Linked DNA regions of Desulfurobacterium sp. TC5-1. The protein of the gene in region 1 interacts with the protein of each later gene in a pairwise test. Links are inferred from orthologs where the notes say so. Each region holds a gene or a part of one and is shown on either strand. Other genes may lie near its edges. The genes, in order: rho and hfq.

The links.
Region 2: the proteins of rho (region 1) and hfq interact in binary tests that used the Escherichia coli proteins (3 or more experiments, as listed by UniProt). The link is inferred for Desulfurobacterium sp. TC5-1 from one-to-one orthologs.

Annotation. Positions count from the first base shown.
Region 1 is NZ_ATXC01000001.1:1,138,827-1,146,529, forward strand. The notes cover bases 1,546-4,509. They hold rho (transcription termination factor Rho), read left to right. Parts: upstream 1,546-2,375; coding sequence 2,376-3,644; downstream 3,645-4,509. Other genes in these bases: tatC (twin-arginine translocase subunit TatC), read left to right, coding at 1,546-2,277; gmhA (D-sedoheptulose 7-phosphate isomerase), read left to right, coding at 3,655-4,227; H153_RS0105875 (2-amino-3,7-dideoxy-D-threo-hept-6-ulosonate synthase), read left to right, coding at 4,325-4,509. In the rest of the region: H153_RS0105845 (DedA family protein), read left to right, coding at 1-516; trpA (tryptophan synthase subunit alpha), read left to right, coding at 491-1,276; tatA (twin-arginine translocase TatA/TatE family subunit), read left to right, coding at 1,288-1,524; more of H153_RS0105875, read left to right, coding at 4,510-5,122; H153_RS0105880 (gamma carbonic anhydrase family protein), read right to left, coding at 5,148-5,663; H153_RS10170 (hypothetical protein), read right to left, coding at 5,679-5,849; cysS (cysteine--tRNA ligase), read right to left, coding at 5,851-7,272. UniProt on the Escherichia coli protein: Facilitates transcription termination by a mechanism that involves Rho binding to the nascent RNA, activation of Rho's RNA-dependent ATPase activity, and release of the mRNA from the DNA template.
Region 2 is NZ_ATXC01000001.1:167,182-174,919, forward strand. What follows is about bases 1,662-4,660. They hold hfq (RNA chaperone Hfq), read left to right. Parts: upstream 1,662-3,051; coding sequence 3,052-3,270; downstream 3,271-4,660. Other genes in these bases: H153_RS0100860 (lysophospholipid acyltransferase family protein), read left to right, coding at 1,662-2,162; miaA (tRNA (adenosine(37)-N6)-dimethylallyltransferase MiaA), read left to right, coding at 2,141-3,055; hflX (GTPase HflX), read left to right, coding at 3,279-4,373; H153_RS0100880 (hypothetical protein), read right to left, coding at 4,362-4,660. Also shown: H153_RS0100850 (glycosyltransferase N-terminal domain-containing protein), read left to right, coding at 1-251; lpxK (tetraacyldisaccharide 4'-kinase), read left to right, coding at 248-1,357; more of H153_RS0100860, read left to right, coding at 1,275-1,661; more of H153_RS0100880, read right to left, coding at 4,661-4,763; H153_RS0100885 (YbaB/EbfC family nucleoid-associated protein), read left to right, coding at 4,901-5,230; recombination mediator RecR, read left to right, coding at 5,227-5,832; H153_RS0100895 (2-oxoacid:acceptor oxidoreductase family protein), read left to right, coding at 5,832-6,398; H153_RS0100900 (4Fe-4S dicluster-binding protein), read left to right, coding at 6,395-6,709; porA (2-ketoisovalerate ferredoxin oxidoreductase subunit alpha), read left to right, coding at 6,712-7,738. UniProt on the Escherichia coli protein: RNA chaperone that binds small regulatory RNA (sRNAs) and mRNAs to facilitate mRNA translational regulation in response to envelope stress, environmental stress and changes in metabolite concentrations.

The DNA.
Region 1 (7,703 bases):
CTCGGGCTTGTTTTTCCCGCGGAGAAGATTTTAATAGTTGGAAGTGTTCTTGTCGCCAGAGGATATGTTTCTCCCGTGAATTTTGTCTTATCTGTTGTTTTGGGAACGGTAGCAGGCTATACCATAAGCTATTTTTTCGGATACTGGGTCGGGGAGAGAACGCTTAAACAGATTCTTAGGAAGTTCAAAGTTGGTTCTGAAAGTTATGAAAAGGTTAGACAATTTGTTGTCAGTAAGGGAGAAATAACGCTCGTTTTCGGAAGGTTTATTGCTGTTTTCCGTTCCATACTTCCTGTCGTTATGGGTGCTTTTAAAGTTCCTTTTATTTCTTTCACTTTGTGGAATATTGTTGGAGCTTTTTTATGGGCTATCTTTTACCTTGTTGTAGGTGACTTGATAGATAAAATTTTATCCATTATTATTACCAATAAGATTTTTGCTGTTCTCTTAATTGCTGTATCTTTAGCAGGATATTACTTCTGGAGACGTTATGAAAAGAATAGAAAAGGCGTTTAAGGGAAAAAAACCTCTTATAATTTATGCTACAGCCTGTGATCCTGACTTTGATACATCTCTTGAGTTTTTCAGGATTATACTTAAGTATGCAGATGTCGTTGAAGTTGGAATGCCTTTTTCTGATCCTCTTGCCGATGGACCTACAATACAGAAAGCTCACGAAAGGGCACTTAAGTCGGGAGCTAACACTGAAAAGGTTTTTGAACTTGTGTCTGTTCTGAGAGAAGAATTTCCAGATAAAGGCATACTTCTAATGGGTTACTATAATCCTGTATTTGTTTATGGTGAGGAAAAGTTTATAGATGATGCGGCTGCTGCTGGAGCTGACGGATTTATTGTTCCTGACCTTCCACCTGAAGAAGGAAAAAATTTTTCAGAGTATGCAAAGAGAAAGGGCTTAAGTCCTGTTTTCCTTGCTGCACCTACGAGTACTGATGATAGGTTGAAGTTGATAGCAGAAGTCTCCGGCGATTTTATATACTATGTTTCTCTTACGGGAACTACAGGAGCCAGGGATGAGCTTGACTATCCTTCCATAAAGGCGGATATTGAAAGAGTTAAAAAAGTTACAGAGAAAAAGGTTGTTGTTGGATTTGGTATATCAAAGAAAAAACATATAATTAGCCTTTACGGAGCAGCTGATGGTTTTGTCGTTGGAAGTGCAGTTGTGAAAAAGATAGAACAGCTGGACAGACTGGGACTTGAAGAGCTGTTAAGAGAGCTAAAAAATGGTATAAAAGAGGCTTCAAATAACGGTTAACGGAGGAAACAATGTTTGGTGGAATTGGAACTAACGAGCTTATTCTTATTCTTATCATTACTCTTCTCATCTTTGGTCCCTCAAAACTTCCAGACCTTGCTAAGTCAATGGGAAAAGCAATAAATGAGTTCAGAAAGGCATCTTCCGGTATCATAGATGAAGACGAGAAGAAAAAGGAAGAACCCAAAAAAGTTACAAGAGATGAAGAGGTAGAAAAGATAAAAGTTAAAGATTCAAAAGACGCATAATCAACAGCTAAAGGTGGTTTTATGTCAGAGGAGAGGATTCGTCCGGAAGAGGCACCGGTTACATACCATCTGGAAGAATTAAGGAGCAGGCTCTTTAAATCGGTTATATCTATTTTTGTAGGCTTCCTTATCTGCTGGCCTTTCAGGAAAGACATTCTTCTCTTCCTTGAAAGACCTCTCCCTGATTATTTGAAAGGAAAGCTTGTTTTCTTCTCCCCTCCGGAAGCCTTTTTCACCGCTCTTAAAATCTGTTTTTTCGGTGGAATGATTATTGCAATGCCTTTTATCCTCTATCAGGTCTGGAAATTTATTGAGCCGGGACTTTACCCTCATGAGAAAAAGTTCGTTATTCCTTTTCTCTTTTTCTCTTTTCTCTTCTTCTCAATAGGTGTCTGTTTTGCCTATTTCATAATGATACCCTTTGCCTTAAGGTTTTTACTTGGATTTATGGGAAATCTCCTTGTTCCTCAAATTGGAATTGGCAACTACATCTCTTTTGTTATTCAGCTAACTCTCGCTTTTGGGTTTGTTTTCCTCTTACCTGTAGTTGTGGGGCTTCTTGCAAAATTGGGGGTTATAAACCATAAGCTTCTTGAAAAGAATAGAAAGTTTGCTATACTAATAATATTCATAGTAGCAGCTATCCTAACACCTCCCGATGTGGTTTCCCAGATAATGATGGCTGTTCCTTTGCTCTTTCTTTACGAACTAAGTATAATGGTTGCAAAGGTTCTCGGGAATAAGGAAGGGTAATGTTTCCAATTTCTAACATAATACTTTAGGCAGTTGGGAAAGGGCTACGTGTGTTTATTTCAATAAAAATCTTATAACCCGATGGAGGAAAAAGCATAATGGCTCAGGAAACTGAGGTTCTGTCTCTGGAACAACTTCAAAACATGAGTATTTTTGATTTGAGGAAAATAGCCAAGTCACTGGGTCTTGATGTAAAATCTGTTAAAAAACAGGATTTGATATTTAAGATTCTTGAAGAAAACGCGAGAAAAAGGGGCGCCATATACAGGGTAGGTGTTCTTGAGGTGCTCCCGGATGGATTTGGATTTTTAAGGTCGCCTGAGAACAACTATCTTCCAAATTCAACCGATATTTACGTTTCACCCTCTCAAATAAGGAAATTTGGTCTTAGAACAGGTGACACTATTGCCGGCGAGGTCAGGCCTCCAAAAGAGGGTGAGAAATACTTTGCGCTTTTAAAAGTTGATGCTGTAAACTGGGAACCTCTCTCTAAAGCGAAAACAAGGCCAAATTTTGATAATTTGACACCCCTGCATCCTACAGAGAGATTCAGGCTTGAAACCGTCCCGGAAGAGCTTTCCACCAGAGTGATAGACCTTATAACGCCTGTTGGAAAAGGACAGAGAGGCCTGATAGTTGCACCTCCAAGGGCAGGAAAAACGGTTCTTCTTCAGAAGCTTGCAAATGCTATCAAAACGAACGATCCTGACACTTATTTGATTATTCTGCTTATAGATGAGCGTCCCGAAGAAGTTACCGATATGAAAAGAAACACGCTTGCTGACGAGGTTATAAGTTCAACATTTGACGAACCGCCTGAGAGACACGCTCAGGTTGCTGAGATAGTGATTGAAAAGGCTAAAAGGCTTGTAGAACATAAGAGAGATGTTGTTATTCTTCTTGACAGTTTAACGAGGCTTGCAAGGGCTTACAACACGCTTACACCACCAAGTGGAAAGATTCTTTCAGGTGGTATTGACGCCCACGCTTTCCACAAACCGAAGAGGTTTTTTGGTGCTGCAAGAAATATAGAAGAGGGGGGGAGCCTTACGATAATTGCCACTGCACTTATAGAGACAGGCAGCCGTATGGATGATGTTATTTTTGAAGAGTTTAAAGGTACCGGTAATATGGAAATTGTCCTTGATAGACAGCTTGTTGAAAGGAGAATTTTCCCTGCTATAAACATACAAAAGTCTGGAACAAGGAAAGAGGAGCTTCTGCTTTCCGATTGGGAATTAAACAGGGTCTGGATATTAAGGAGGCTCCTTACCTCTATGGCGCCTGTGGAGGCTATGGAATTTCTGCTTGAGAAACTGAGGAAATACAAGACAAACGAAGATTTCCTGAAGGCTATGAACGCCTGATGGAGCTGCTATGAAAGAGCTTATATACTATTCATTTCTTGAAAGTGCTGACCTGAAAAGGAATTTTATTGAAGAAAATAAAGAGTATCTCTTTCTAATTTTTTCTAAAGTTGTAGAAAGAATAAGAAATGGCGGAAAGATTCTTTTATGCGGTAACGGTGGAAGTGCAGCTGATTCTCAGCACATAGCAGCTGAGCTTGTTGGAAGATTTCTGCTTGATAGGAGAGCTCTTCCGGCGGTGGCCCTTACCACAGATACGTCTATCCTGACGGCCGTTGGTAACGATTTTGGATTTGACGCTATCTTTGAGAGGCAGGTGGAAGCCTTAGGCAGTGAGAATGACGTTTTAATAGGTATCAGTACCAGTGGCAATTCGGAGAATGTAATTCGTGCAGTTATGAAGGCCAAGGAGAAAGGTATATTAACAGTTGGGTTTCTCGGAAAAGATGGTGGTAGATTGAAGGACCTGGTGGATTATCCAGTAGTTGTCAAGTCGTTTTCGACGCCGCGAATTCAGGAGGTACACATAACTATCGGACATGTCTTGTGTGATTTTATAGAGAAATCCCTGTTTGGGCGATAAACTTTCCCCCGTTTTTTCTTACCTCTGGAGCTTATACTTTATTAAAAAAAGAGTGGTATAATTTCCCTTCAAACGATTTACTGTCTGGAGGAAAGAAATGAAGATAGGAAAGGCTATAAGACTTGAAAGAATAATAAACAGAGAGACGGGAAAGACCGTTATAATTCCGATGGATCACGGCGTTTCAATGGGACCAATCCCCGGGATCATTAACATAAGGGAATCTATAGATAAAGTGGCCAACGGCGGTGCTAATGCAATCATCATTCACAAGGGACTTGTAAGACACGGTCACAGAAAGAGGGGAAAAGACGTTGGCCTGATTATTCACCTTTCTGCCAGTACTTCACTTTCACCAAAGCCCAACACAAAAGTTATCGTTTGCTCTGTTGAAGAAGCGATAAAAATAGGTGCTGACGGTGTCTCTGTTCATGTTAATCTTGGTGATATAAATGAAGATAAGATGTTAGAAGATTTTGGAGCAATAGCGGAAAGCTGCCTTGAGTGGGGAATGCCGTTAATTGCGATGATGTACGCGAGGGGCGAAGGAATAAAAAATCCCTTTGACCCTGATGTTGTTGCCCACTGTGCCAGGGTTGCGGCTGAGCTTGGAGCCGATATTGTTAAAGTTGCCTATACGGGCGATACGGAAACGTTCAGGAAGGTTGTTGAAGGCTGCCCTATTCCCGTTGTTATTGCAGGTGGTCCAAAGATGAGCAATGATATGGAAATTCTCGAAATGGTTGAAGGTGCAATGAAGGCAGGTGGTGCTGGTGTTTCTATCGGAAGAAACGCATTCCAGCATGAAGATCCTGAAAAAATAGTCAGGGCTATTTCTCTCATCGTTCATGAAGGAAAAACGGCAAAAGAAGCTGCAAAAGTTTTAGAAGGTTAATGAGAGGCGCCTTAAGGCGCCTTTTCTATTTTTCGCTTAAATATTCATTCTTATATTCAACATATCTGAGTGCGTGCTCTTTCAATCCTTTTATCTCTTCCTCAGACAGTGTTCTAACGACTTTTGCAGGAAATCCCATTATCAAACTGTTTGGAGGAAATTCTTTCCTTGGGGGAACAATGGTTCCGGCTGCAACTATCGAGTTTTTGTTTATAACGACATTATCAAGAATTATCGCCCCAATTCCTATCAGGCAATTGTCCTTTATTTCGCAACCGTGGAGTTTTACAGCATGTCCTATGGTAACATAGTTTCCAACAATTGTTGGTGCGGTCTTGTTGGTAACATGAATTACCGTTCCATCCTGAACAGAAGTGCATTTTCCTATTCTAATGTAATTCACATCACCCCTTATTATCGTTCCGTACCAGATGCTGCTGTCATCACCTATCTTAACGTCCCCGATGATTACCGCATCTTCAGCAATGAAAACCCTCTCTCCAATTTCTGGATTCATCCCTTTAAACGGTTTTATTATCATAGCCGTTATCCTCCATTAATAGCCGCTTCCCCTGGTGAATACGGCAAGCAGCCAAATTATAAATGAAAAGATAGCGGAAACTATTAAGAGCCACTTCATGAAAACAGCAAATTTCCTGTAAAACGTGAGCTCTTTATCTTCTTCCCTCTGCTTTTCCCTGTAGTAGTCTCTGTCGTAGATTCCCATTTCATTCCCCCTTACGGTAAACCGTTCCACTGGGTAAGTCCTCTAAGACTATTCCCATCTGCTTAAGTCTATCCCTGATTTCATCTGCGAGTTTGAATTTTTTCTCTTTTCTAAGCTGCTGTCTTATATCTATCAAGAGCTTTATAAGTTCATCTTCTAAGTTGTTTGTTGATTTTTCTTCTTCAAGTTTGAAGCCAAAAATTTTCATTACCTCTCTAACAAACGATACAGCTGCGAGTATTGATTCTTTTTCTTCGGTGGTTGCTTTCTGTTTTTTGACGATGCTATCTTTCAGTATGTTTGTCTCTTTTATCATTTCAAAGAGAATACCCAATGCTTTTGCCGTATTGAAGTCATCGTCCATAGCTTCGTTAAATGCCTTCCTGTATTTTTCAACGTCAACAGGAGCACCACCTTTTCCTTCTTCCTGTACGTTTTTTATTACAGATTTAGCATTGAGAAAGTTTTTAATCCTGTCAAAGGCTGCTTTGGCCTCTTTTAGCCTCTCAAATGAAAAGTCTATGGGGCTACGGTAGTGCGTTGATACGAGGAAAAATCTTAAAACATCCGGTGAAAAATCTTTTAGTATTTCTTTTATTGTGAAAAAGTTTCCGAGAGATTTGCTCATCTTTTCGCTATTTACCATTACAAAACCATTGTGCATCCAGTACTTTACAAACGGCTTTCCGGTGTAGCTTTCGGATTGTGCAATTTCGTTTTCGTGATGCGGAAATATGAGGTCAAGTCCTCCTCCGTGAATGTCCATCATTTCGCCCAGGTATTTCATGGACATGGCGGAACATTCTATGTGCCAGCCGGGTCTCCCCTTTCCCCACGGTGAGTCCCATGCAGGTTCTCCTTCTTTTGATTTCTTCCAGAGCGCAAAGTCAAGAGGATTCCGTTTCTTTTCTCCGGGTGCTATTCTTGCGCCGGCCATAAGTTCGTCAATCTTCCTTTTTGACAGCTTCCCATATTCAGGGAATGTTTCTACTGCAAAGTAAACATCACCGTCGGCTTCGTATGCGTGCCCTTTTTCTATCAATCCTTTTACCATCTCTATGATTTCAGGAATGTGCTCGGTGACTTTTGGTTTAAAGGTGGGCTCTTTTACATTGAGTGCGGCCATATCCTCTTCAAATGATTTTATGTACTTTTCAGATATCTCTTTCCATGGCACGCCTTTCTCATTTGCCCTTTTTATTATCTTGTCGTCAACATCGGTGTAGTTTCTGACAAAAATAACGCTGTAGCCTCTGTGTTCAAACCATCTTCTTATGACGTCAAAAACCACGGCACTCCTTGCGTGCCCAATATGAGCATCGTCATACACCGTTGGACCGCACACATACATTTTGATTCTGTTTTTCTCAAGAGGGATAAATTCTTCTTTCTTTTCGGTAAGGGTATTGTAAACCTTTATCATCGTTCTCTCCCTACTTTGCCGCTTCTGCTTTCTGCTTGAGATATCCTTCTATAAACATATCTATATCACCGTCCATCACGGCGTTTATGTTTGATGTTTCTATGCCCGTTCTGTGGTCTTTCACCATCTGGTACGGCTGGAAAACGTAGGAGCGTATCTGGTTACCCCAAGATATCTCTTTGTGCTCCCCTTTTGCCTGGGCCAATTTTTCCTCTCTCTTCCTCATCTCAAGTTCAAAGAGTCTTGCCTTCAGTATTTTCATCGCTCTCATTCTGTTCTGTATCTGTGAACGTTCACTCTGGCATGTAACGACAATACCTGTCGGTAGATGGGTTATTCTAACGGCTGAGTCTGTTTTGTTAACGTGCTGTCCACCTGCGCCTGATGCCCTGTATGTGTCAATTCTCAGGTCTTCGTCTCTTATTTCTACC
Region 2 (7,738 bases), 970 kb from region 1 along the record:
GGCACAATCCTTTAGAGCCTATGGTTTCCGCCATTCCTGTTATTGTAGGACCTTACTATTCCCACTTTCGTGATGTGATTTCAAAAGTTAAGGAATGTATTATCTTTGCATCTTCTGAAAATCTTTTTGATAAAATTAGCCTGTTGCTTAATAACGATGAGTTTAGATATCGCATTGGCCTTTGTGGTAAAAAGCTTTTAGAAAGAGAAAAAGGCGTTACTGAAAGAATTTTGAAAGAGGTTTTTGCTTGAGGCTTGAGGAAATCAGAAGAAAGGTTTTTAAAAGAGAAAAAGGATGGATTTTACTGTATCCTGTTTTCTATATCCTGTCCAGGATTTACTGTTTTATCTCTTCCGCAAGGGCAGATCTTTACCGGAACGGAATTTTAACAAAAGTCGTTCCACCAATTCCCGTTATATCTGTTGGAAACATAGTTGCCGGCGGTGCGGGAAAAACACCCCTCGTGGAGTTCATATACAGAATGCTTGAGGATATTGGCTTTTCCCCTGTAATTGTTATGAGGGGGTACGGCGGCAGCGAGAGGGGTCCTCTGTTTGCCTCTGAAAATGCCGATAGGTTTGGTGATGAAGCGGCAATCTTTGTTAGGAGAGGTTTTAGAGTAGTTGTCAGCAAGGATAGATTAAAAGGGATAGATTTTGCCGTCGAGAAAGGTGCCAATATTGCTGTTCTTGATGATGGATTTCAGCAGTTAAAAATAGAAGCCACTGTTAATATTGTTGTCGTTGATCCTTTTAATCCGTTCGGCGGCAATCACTGTCTTCCTCTTGGCACGTTGAGGGAACCGGTTTCGGCCCTTGAAAGGGCACACTGTTTTGTTCTTTCCCGGTCAAATCTTGCTTCCGTTGAAAAGGTGAACTCAATTGAGCTTTATTTAAAGACTTTTAGAAAACCTGTTTTCAGAGCCCATCAAATGTTCAAAAACTGGCTGGATGAGAATTTTTCAGAAACATCACCGCCGCCAAAGGATATTAACGCTTTCTGCGGTATAGGAAATCCTGAGCAGTTTGTTGAAATGCTTAAAGTCGAAGGATTTGATGTTGAAAGAGTCTTTGCTTTTCCTGACCATTATGTTTATACCGATGATGATATTGAAAAATTACGTAAATATCCTAACCTTGTTACGACGGAAAAGGATGCTGTAAAGCTAAAGGGAAGGTTGCCTTTCAAGTTTCCCGTCTTAAATGTTGAGGTTTTCGGGCTTAAGGAGTTTATCGTTAACAGGATTAAGAACGTTGAAAAGCATGAGGAAAAGGATGAACAAAAAGCTTTCTTACCGGATGGAGTATCTGCTTCTCAGATTGCTGAAGGAAAAGTTTTTAAGGAAATTTTCCCGTGATAGAGCTTTAAGCATTGCAGATTCTTTGGCTTCTTTTTTCTATTCTTATCCCCGCGTCAAAAAGGTTTCAGAGGAGAATCTCAGGTTCGTGGGAATGCCAGTTTCTGTTGGGAAGGAAGCTTTTAAAACCTTCGTAAAGTGCAGTGTTGACTTTTTCCGTTCCGAAAACTATTCGTTTAAGTTTCTTGATTCTATTCTTTCTTTGAGAAAGGAGAGCACCATCTCTATGGATGAACTTATCGCCCTTGATGGTGGAATACTTCTTACCGCCCATATTGGCAATTGGGAGCTTCTTGGTGGCTGGTTTTCCCACGTTAGCAGGGGAAGATTGTCAGTCGTTGCCAAGCCTTTAAAAAACCTTTATGTGAATGAGATGGTAAACACCATAAGAAACCACTGGAACATAAAGGTTATTCCTACTGGAAATGTCATTGAAATAATAAAGGATTTAAAAAGGAAGCGCTTTATAGGTATTTTGCTTGACCAACGTCCAAAGGAAAAGGACGGTGTGCTTGTTAGGTTTTTAGGGAGAGACACCTTTGTTAATAAAGGTGCAGCTGTTTTAAGCGTTAAAACCGGTAAGCCTGTAATTCCAGCCTTTTGCTATATGGAGCCGGATAACAGTTATACGTTTGAGGTACATAAACCTATTTATCCAGAAGGTAGAAGTGTTGAGGAGCTTACGAAAGTTTATTCGGATTGGATAGAGATGGCGGTTAAAAAGAGGCCAGAGCAGTGGTTCTGGAGCCATAGAAGATGGAGCAATTCGCCGGAGTTTAAAAAATGGAAAGAGAAAAACCTCTGATTGTTATAACGGGACCGACCGCTGCAGGAAAGACCGATTTCTCTATAAAGCTTGCAAAGGCTATTGGTGGAGAGATAATCAGTGCCGATTCTATGCAGGTTTACAGAGAGCTTGATATCGGGACAGATAAGATTTCAAGGGACAAGATGGATGGCATTCCCCATTACCTTATAGATGTTCTCCGCCCCGATGAGTATTTTTCTGTTGCGGACTTTGTGAGGGAGGCTGATAAGGCCATAAGGGAAATAAGGTCAAGGGGGAAGTTTCCGTTGATTGTTGGAGGCACTGGATTTTATATACGGGCGCTTCTTTTCGGTCTTTCACCTGTTCCTTCGGCAGATGAAAAGGTGAGAAAGAAGCTGAGTAAATTTTCAACGGAGGAACTTTACAGCCGTTTAAAGAAGATAGACCCTGAATATGCTTTAAAAATTCACAGCACCGACAGGAAGCGGATTGTAAGGGCTTTGGAGGTTTACGAACTTACAGGGAAACCCCTTTCATCGTTTAAACTTCCAGAAAAGCCTCGTTACGACTTTTACGGTTATTTTCTCTACCGTAACAGGGACGAACTTTACAGGCGGATAAATGACAGGGTTGATTCCCAGATTGAGAGGGGACTTATTGAAGAGGCTAAAAAGTTACTCTCTTATGGAAAAGATATAACTGCTTTTCAGGCTCTTGGCTATAAAGAGATGTTGCCCTATATTGAAGGAAAAGTTTCGCTTGAAGAAGCTGTCAGGAATCTTAAAAGGCGGACGCGGCAGTTTGCAAAGAGACAGTTTACCTGGTTCAGAAAAGAGAAAGGCTTTAAATGGATTAATCTTTCTGAAGTGCAGGAAGAAGAAGTAATTAATATCATAAAGAGTGATTTAAATAAGGGAGGCGCTTTATGAATGCCGTTAAGGTTCAGGATGCTTTTTTAAACAGGTTAAGGAAAGAGAGAATTCCGGTAAGTGTTTTCCTTGCCAGGGGAACGAGACTACAGGGTGTTATCACCTACTTTGATCAGTTTACCATTATTCTTGAAGAAGGGGACAGTCAGCAACTTGTTTATAAACATTCAATTGCAACGATAGTACCATCAAGACCCGTTAAAAATCTCTTTTAAGAAGGTGAGTGGATATAGAAAAGGTCATACTGCTTTCTGTTATCAGACACGGTGAACAGGCGGATATTGAAGAACTGTCCGGCCTTGTAGAGGCTTTAGGCTACAGGGTTGTAGATTCTGTTGTCCAGCGCCGCCGGTCGTTTGTTCCTTCTACCTACGCGGGAAAAGGGAAAATAGAGGAGTTAAAAAGGCTTGCAGAAGAAAAAGATGCCTCTCTTATCGTTGCTTACCACAACCTTTCACCTTCTCAGGTGAGAAACATAGAAAGAATTACCGGTTTAAAAGTTAGGGACAGGACCGAGATTATCCTTGAGATTTTTGCCGAGAGGGCAAGGACCAAAGAGGCAAAGATTCAGGTTGAATTGGCAAAGTGCTACCATCAGCTTTCAAGGTTGAGAGGGAAAGGTAAGGAACTTTCAAGGCTTGGCGGTGGGATAGGGACAAGGGGACCTGGAGAAACGATATTGGAAACAGAGTCAAGAGCTATAAGGCAGAGGGTTCATTTCCTTAAAAGGGAGATAGAAAAATACTCAAAGAGGCGTTCTCTCTTTACCGAAAGGCGGAAAAGGAGTGGTCTTGTAACCGTTGCAGTAGCAGGCTATACGAATGTTGGAAAATCAACTCTTGTTAGAAGACTTACAGGGGAAGAGGTATTTATAAAAGATATTCCTTTTGCTACGCTTGATACGAGAACAGGCAGGATTTTCCTTAAAAGTATAAATAAAAAGGTTCTTATCACAGATACTGTTGGATTTATAAAGGATATTCCCCACGAGTTGATAGCTTCTTTCAAGGCCACTCTTCAGGAAGTGACAAACTCAAACATTGTTGTGGTTGTTTACGATATCACATCTTCCAATCTTGAAAGTGAGTCAGATGCAGTTGAAAACATACTGAAAGAGATAGGAGCATCTGAAAAACCAAGAATAACAGTTTTTAACAAGATAGACCTTGTTGAAGGTGATGAAGAAACGTTCAGATTGATAGTTGCTGGAAGGGTAAAAAGGTGTGAAAACCCCGTTTTTCTATCTGCAAAGACGGGAGAGGGTGTTGGCCGTTTTCTTAAAAAGATAGAAAAGATGATTAAAAATCTATCTTTTTAAAAGTTCGTTCCACTCTTTTCTGAGAGAGTCTCTTATGTCCATGTAGTCCTTACCTTCTCTGTAAGCCTCTTCTATCTTTTTTGAAAATACCTTTTCATAGAACTCTTTTCCCATTCTTTCCACGATCTTTTCATCAAATTCGGCAGGTGATGCCATCTTCCGCCACCATGGTGTACCTTCATGTTTCTCTATGTATTCTCTTGTTGCTCCTCTGTACTTTGTTCTGTGTCCGTAAAATTTTCTCGCTGCTACCACTTCTGCAACGGCAAGACCGTAAGATTTTGCATCTTCAGGATCAAGTTTCAACTCCTTAATGCCTTTAATCCTGTTCCACTCTGCAAATATGTCGAACCTTCTTATGGGTGCTTTTGGCTTTATCGTTGTTTCCATGACATTTTCTCCAGCATTTCTTGTTTAAAATAAATATAGTGAAAAAACGGTTCTTCCTGCACTTTTTCCTTGTGAAGTTTTTACAAATTTTTTACAATTAGAGTGCGCTTATTTTATTGAGAACGGGAGGTTTTTTAATGTTTAAAGGTGGTATGGGTAACATGGGTAATCTTATGAAGATGGCCAGGCAGCTGCAGAAGCAGGCTGAAAAGATGAAGAAAGAGATTGAGGAGATGGAGTTTAAGGGCAGCGCTGGTGGTGTTGTTGAAGTTACTGTTAAAGGCACCGGAAGGCTTGTTAGTGTTGAAATTTCGCCTGAAGTTGTTAAAGATGGTGATGTTGAGATGCTTGGAGATATGATTGTTGTTGCTGCAAATCAGGCTATTGATAAGGCCAACGAAACGATGGAAAAAGAGATGAAGAAAATTACAGGCGGCCTTGGAATAGATCTTGGAGGTCTGTTTTGATATATCCTGAAACTCTCGGGATAGTTGTTGAGTTTTTAGCTTCCGTTCCTGGAATAAGCGAAAGGGCTGCGGAAAGGGCAGTGCTTTCACTATCTAAGCTTCCAGAGAATGATAAACTTCGGATTGTTAATGCTTTAAAAGAATTAGACAGGTTGAAATCCTGTCGGGAGTGTGGCCTTCCCTCTATGACAGATTTATGTTCTATCTGTTCAGATGATGGCAGAAATAAGTCTGTTATCTGTGTTGTAGAACAGCCAAGGGATGCTGTTTCCATTGAGAAGCTTGGGGAATTTAAGGGTGTCTATCACGTTTTGGGTGGTGTTATTTCTCCCCTTGAAAATATCGGTCCTGACGATATCAGAATAAGGGAACTTTTCGGCAGGATAAAGAAACACAACGTTAAAGAGGTAATAATAGCTCTTAATCCTACCGTTGAAGGTGAAGCAACCGCGAAGTTTATAATAGATAGGCTTACCGGAAAAAATATTAAAATATATCGTATAGCTTATGGAATACCTTACGGTGGAACTATAGATATGGCTGATGAGCTTACGTTAAAACGTTCATTTGAGGATATGAAACTTATAACCGGAGGAGACTGATGATAGAAATCAGATGGCACGCCAGAGGTGGTCAGGGAGCGGTAACCGCTTCAAAAATCCTTGCAAGTTCTGCTATTAGAGAAGGCAAGTATGCCCAAAGTGCTCCAGATTACGGTGCTGAAAGGGCAGGTGCACCTTTAAGAAGTTTCAACAGAGTTTCTGAAAATCCAATCACGCTCCACTGTCTTGTTCTGCATCCAGACATTGTAGTGGTTGTTGACCCTACACTTTTAAAAACAGTTCCAATACTTGAAGGAACTTCTGAGGATGCAGTGCTTGTTATAAATACCGATAAAACTCCTCAAGAAATAAGAAGCATGCTCAACATAGAGGGAAGAAAAATCTTCACTGTTAACGCAAGTGCAATTGCAATGGAAGAGTTTGGAAAGCCCTTCATGAACGTTCCCATGCTCGGGGCACTTGTTAAGGTCATTCAGAATCTCGTTTCTCTTGATAGTGTTAAAGAGGATATTAAAGCCACTTTTGGTAAAAAAGTCTCAAAGGAGCTTCTTGAGGCTAACCTCAGAGCCCTTGAGAGAGCTTACAAGGAGGTAAAAGGAGAATGAAAGGCTGGAAAGATTTAGAGATAGGTGCTCTTATAACAGAGCCTGGAAACAGTGCTGAGTATAAAACAGGCGAATGGCGTGCCTGGAGACCGGTTTTCAACAGAGAAAACTGTATAGACTGCATGATTTGTTGGGTTTTCTGTCCGGATAGCTCAATTATTGTTAAAGATAAGAAGGTGGTTGGTATAGATTATGACCACTGCAAAGGTTGTGGTATTTGTGCTCATGAGTGTCCTAAGAGCAAGGGAGATGATGAGTCTAAGAAGGCGCTTGTAATGAAACCGGAATATCTGTTTCGTGAGGAGGACTAATTATGGCGGTTACGATAATTGAAGAGAGAAAAGTTGTTCCCTATTCAGGTAACATGGCGGCAGCTGAAGCTTTAAGGCAGATAAACCCTGATGTTGTTGCAGCGTATCCTATTACACCTCAGACTGAGATGATGCACTTTTTTGCAGACTTTGTGGCAAATGGCCTTGTAGATACTGAATTTATTACGGTTGAAAGTGAACACAGTGCCCTTTCTGCGGTTGTTGGTGCAGCAGCAGCTGGTGCCAGAGCTATGACTGCAACAGCAGGTCCCGGCCTTGCGCTTATGTGGGAAATTTTAGGGGTTGCTTCAGGAATGAGACTTCCTGCGGTTATTGCCCTTGTAAATAGGGCTCTCTCCTCGCCTATTAACATTCACGGTGACCATTCTGATATGATGGGTGCAAGGGACCAGGGATGGATTATCCTTGTTTCTGAAAATGCTGAAGAAGAGTACGACAACCTTATTCAGGCCGTTAAGATTGCCGAAGATAAGAGAGTCAGACTGCCTGTTATGGTTGGTATGGACGGGTTTATCATTTCTCATTCTATAGAGGGTGTTTCCCTTCTTAAAGACGAAGAGGTGAGAGAGTTTGTTGGTACTCAGAGCATGTTCCATTCATTACTTGATGTTGAACATCCGACAACTCATGGTGCTATTGCTATGTCCGATTCCTACATGGAATTTAAGCGTCAGCAGAGAGAAGCCATGATGAATGCCTACAAAGTAATCAGAGAGGTTGGAGAAGAGTTTGCCGCACTCAGAGGCAAAAAGTACGAACACATTGAAGCATACAAGACAGAAGATGCTGAGTATATTCTTATAGTAATGGGTTCTGCAGCGGGTACTGCTAAGTACGTCGTTGACAGAATGAGAGAGAAAGGTGAAAAGGTAGGAATTATAAAAATCAGAACCTTCAGGCCCTTTCCTTATTATGATCTTGCTGATGCAATTGTAGCTTCAAACGCAAAGGCTATTGGTGTTATGGATAGAGCAGAAACCTTTGGCGGATACAGCGGCCCTCTCTTTG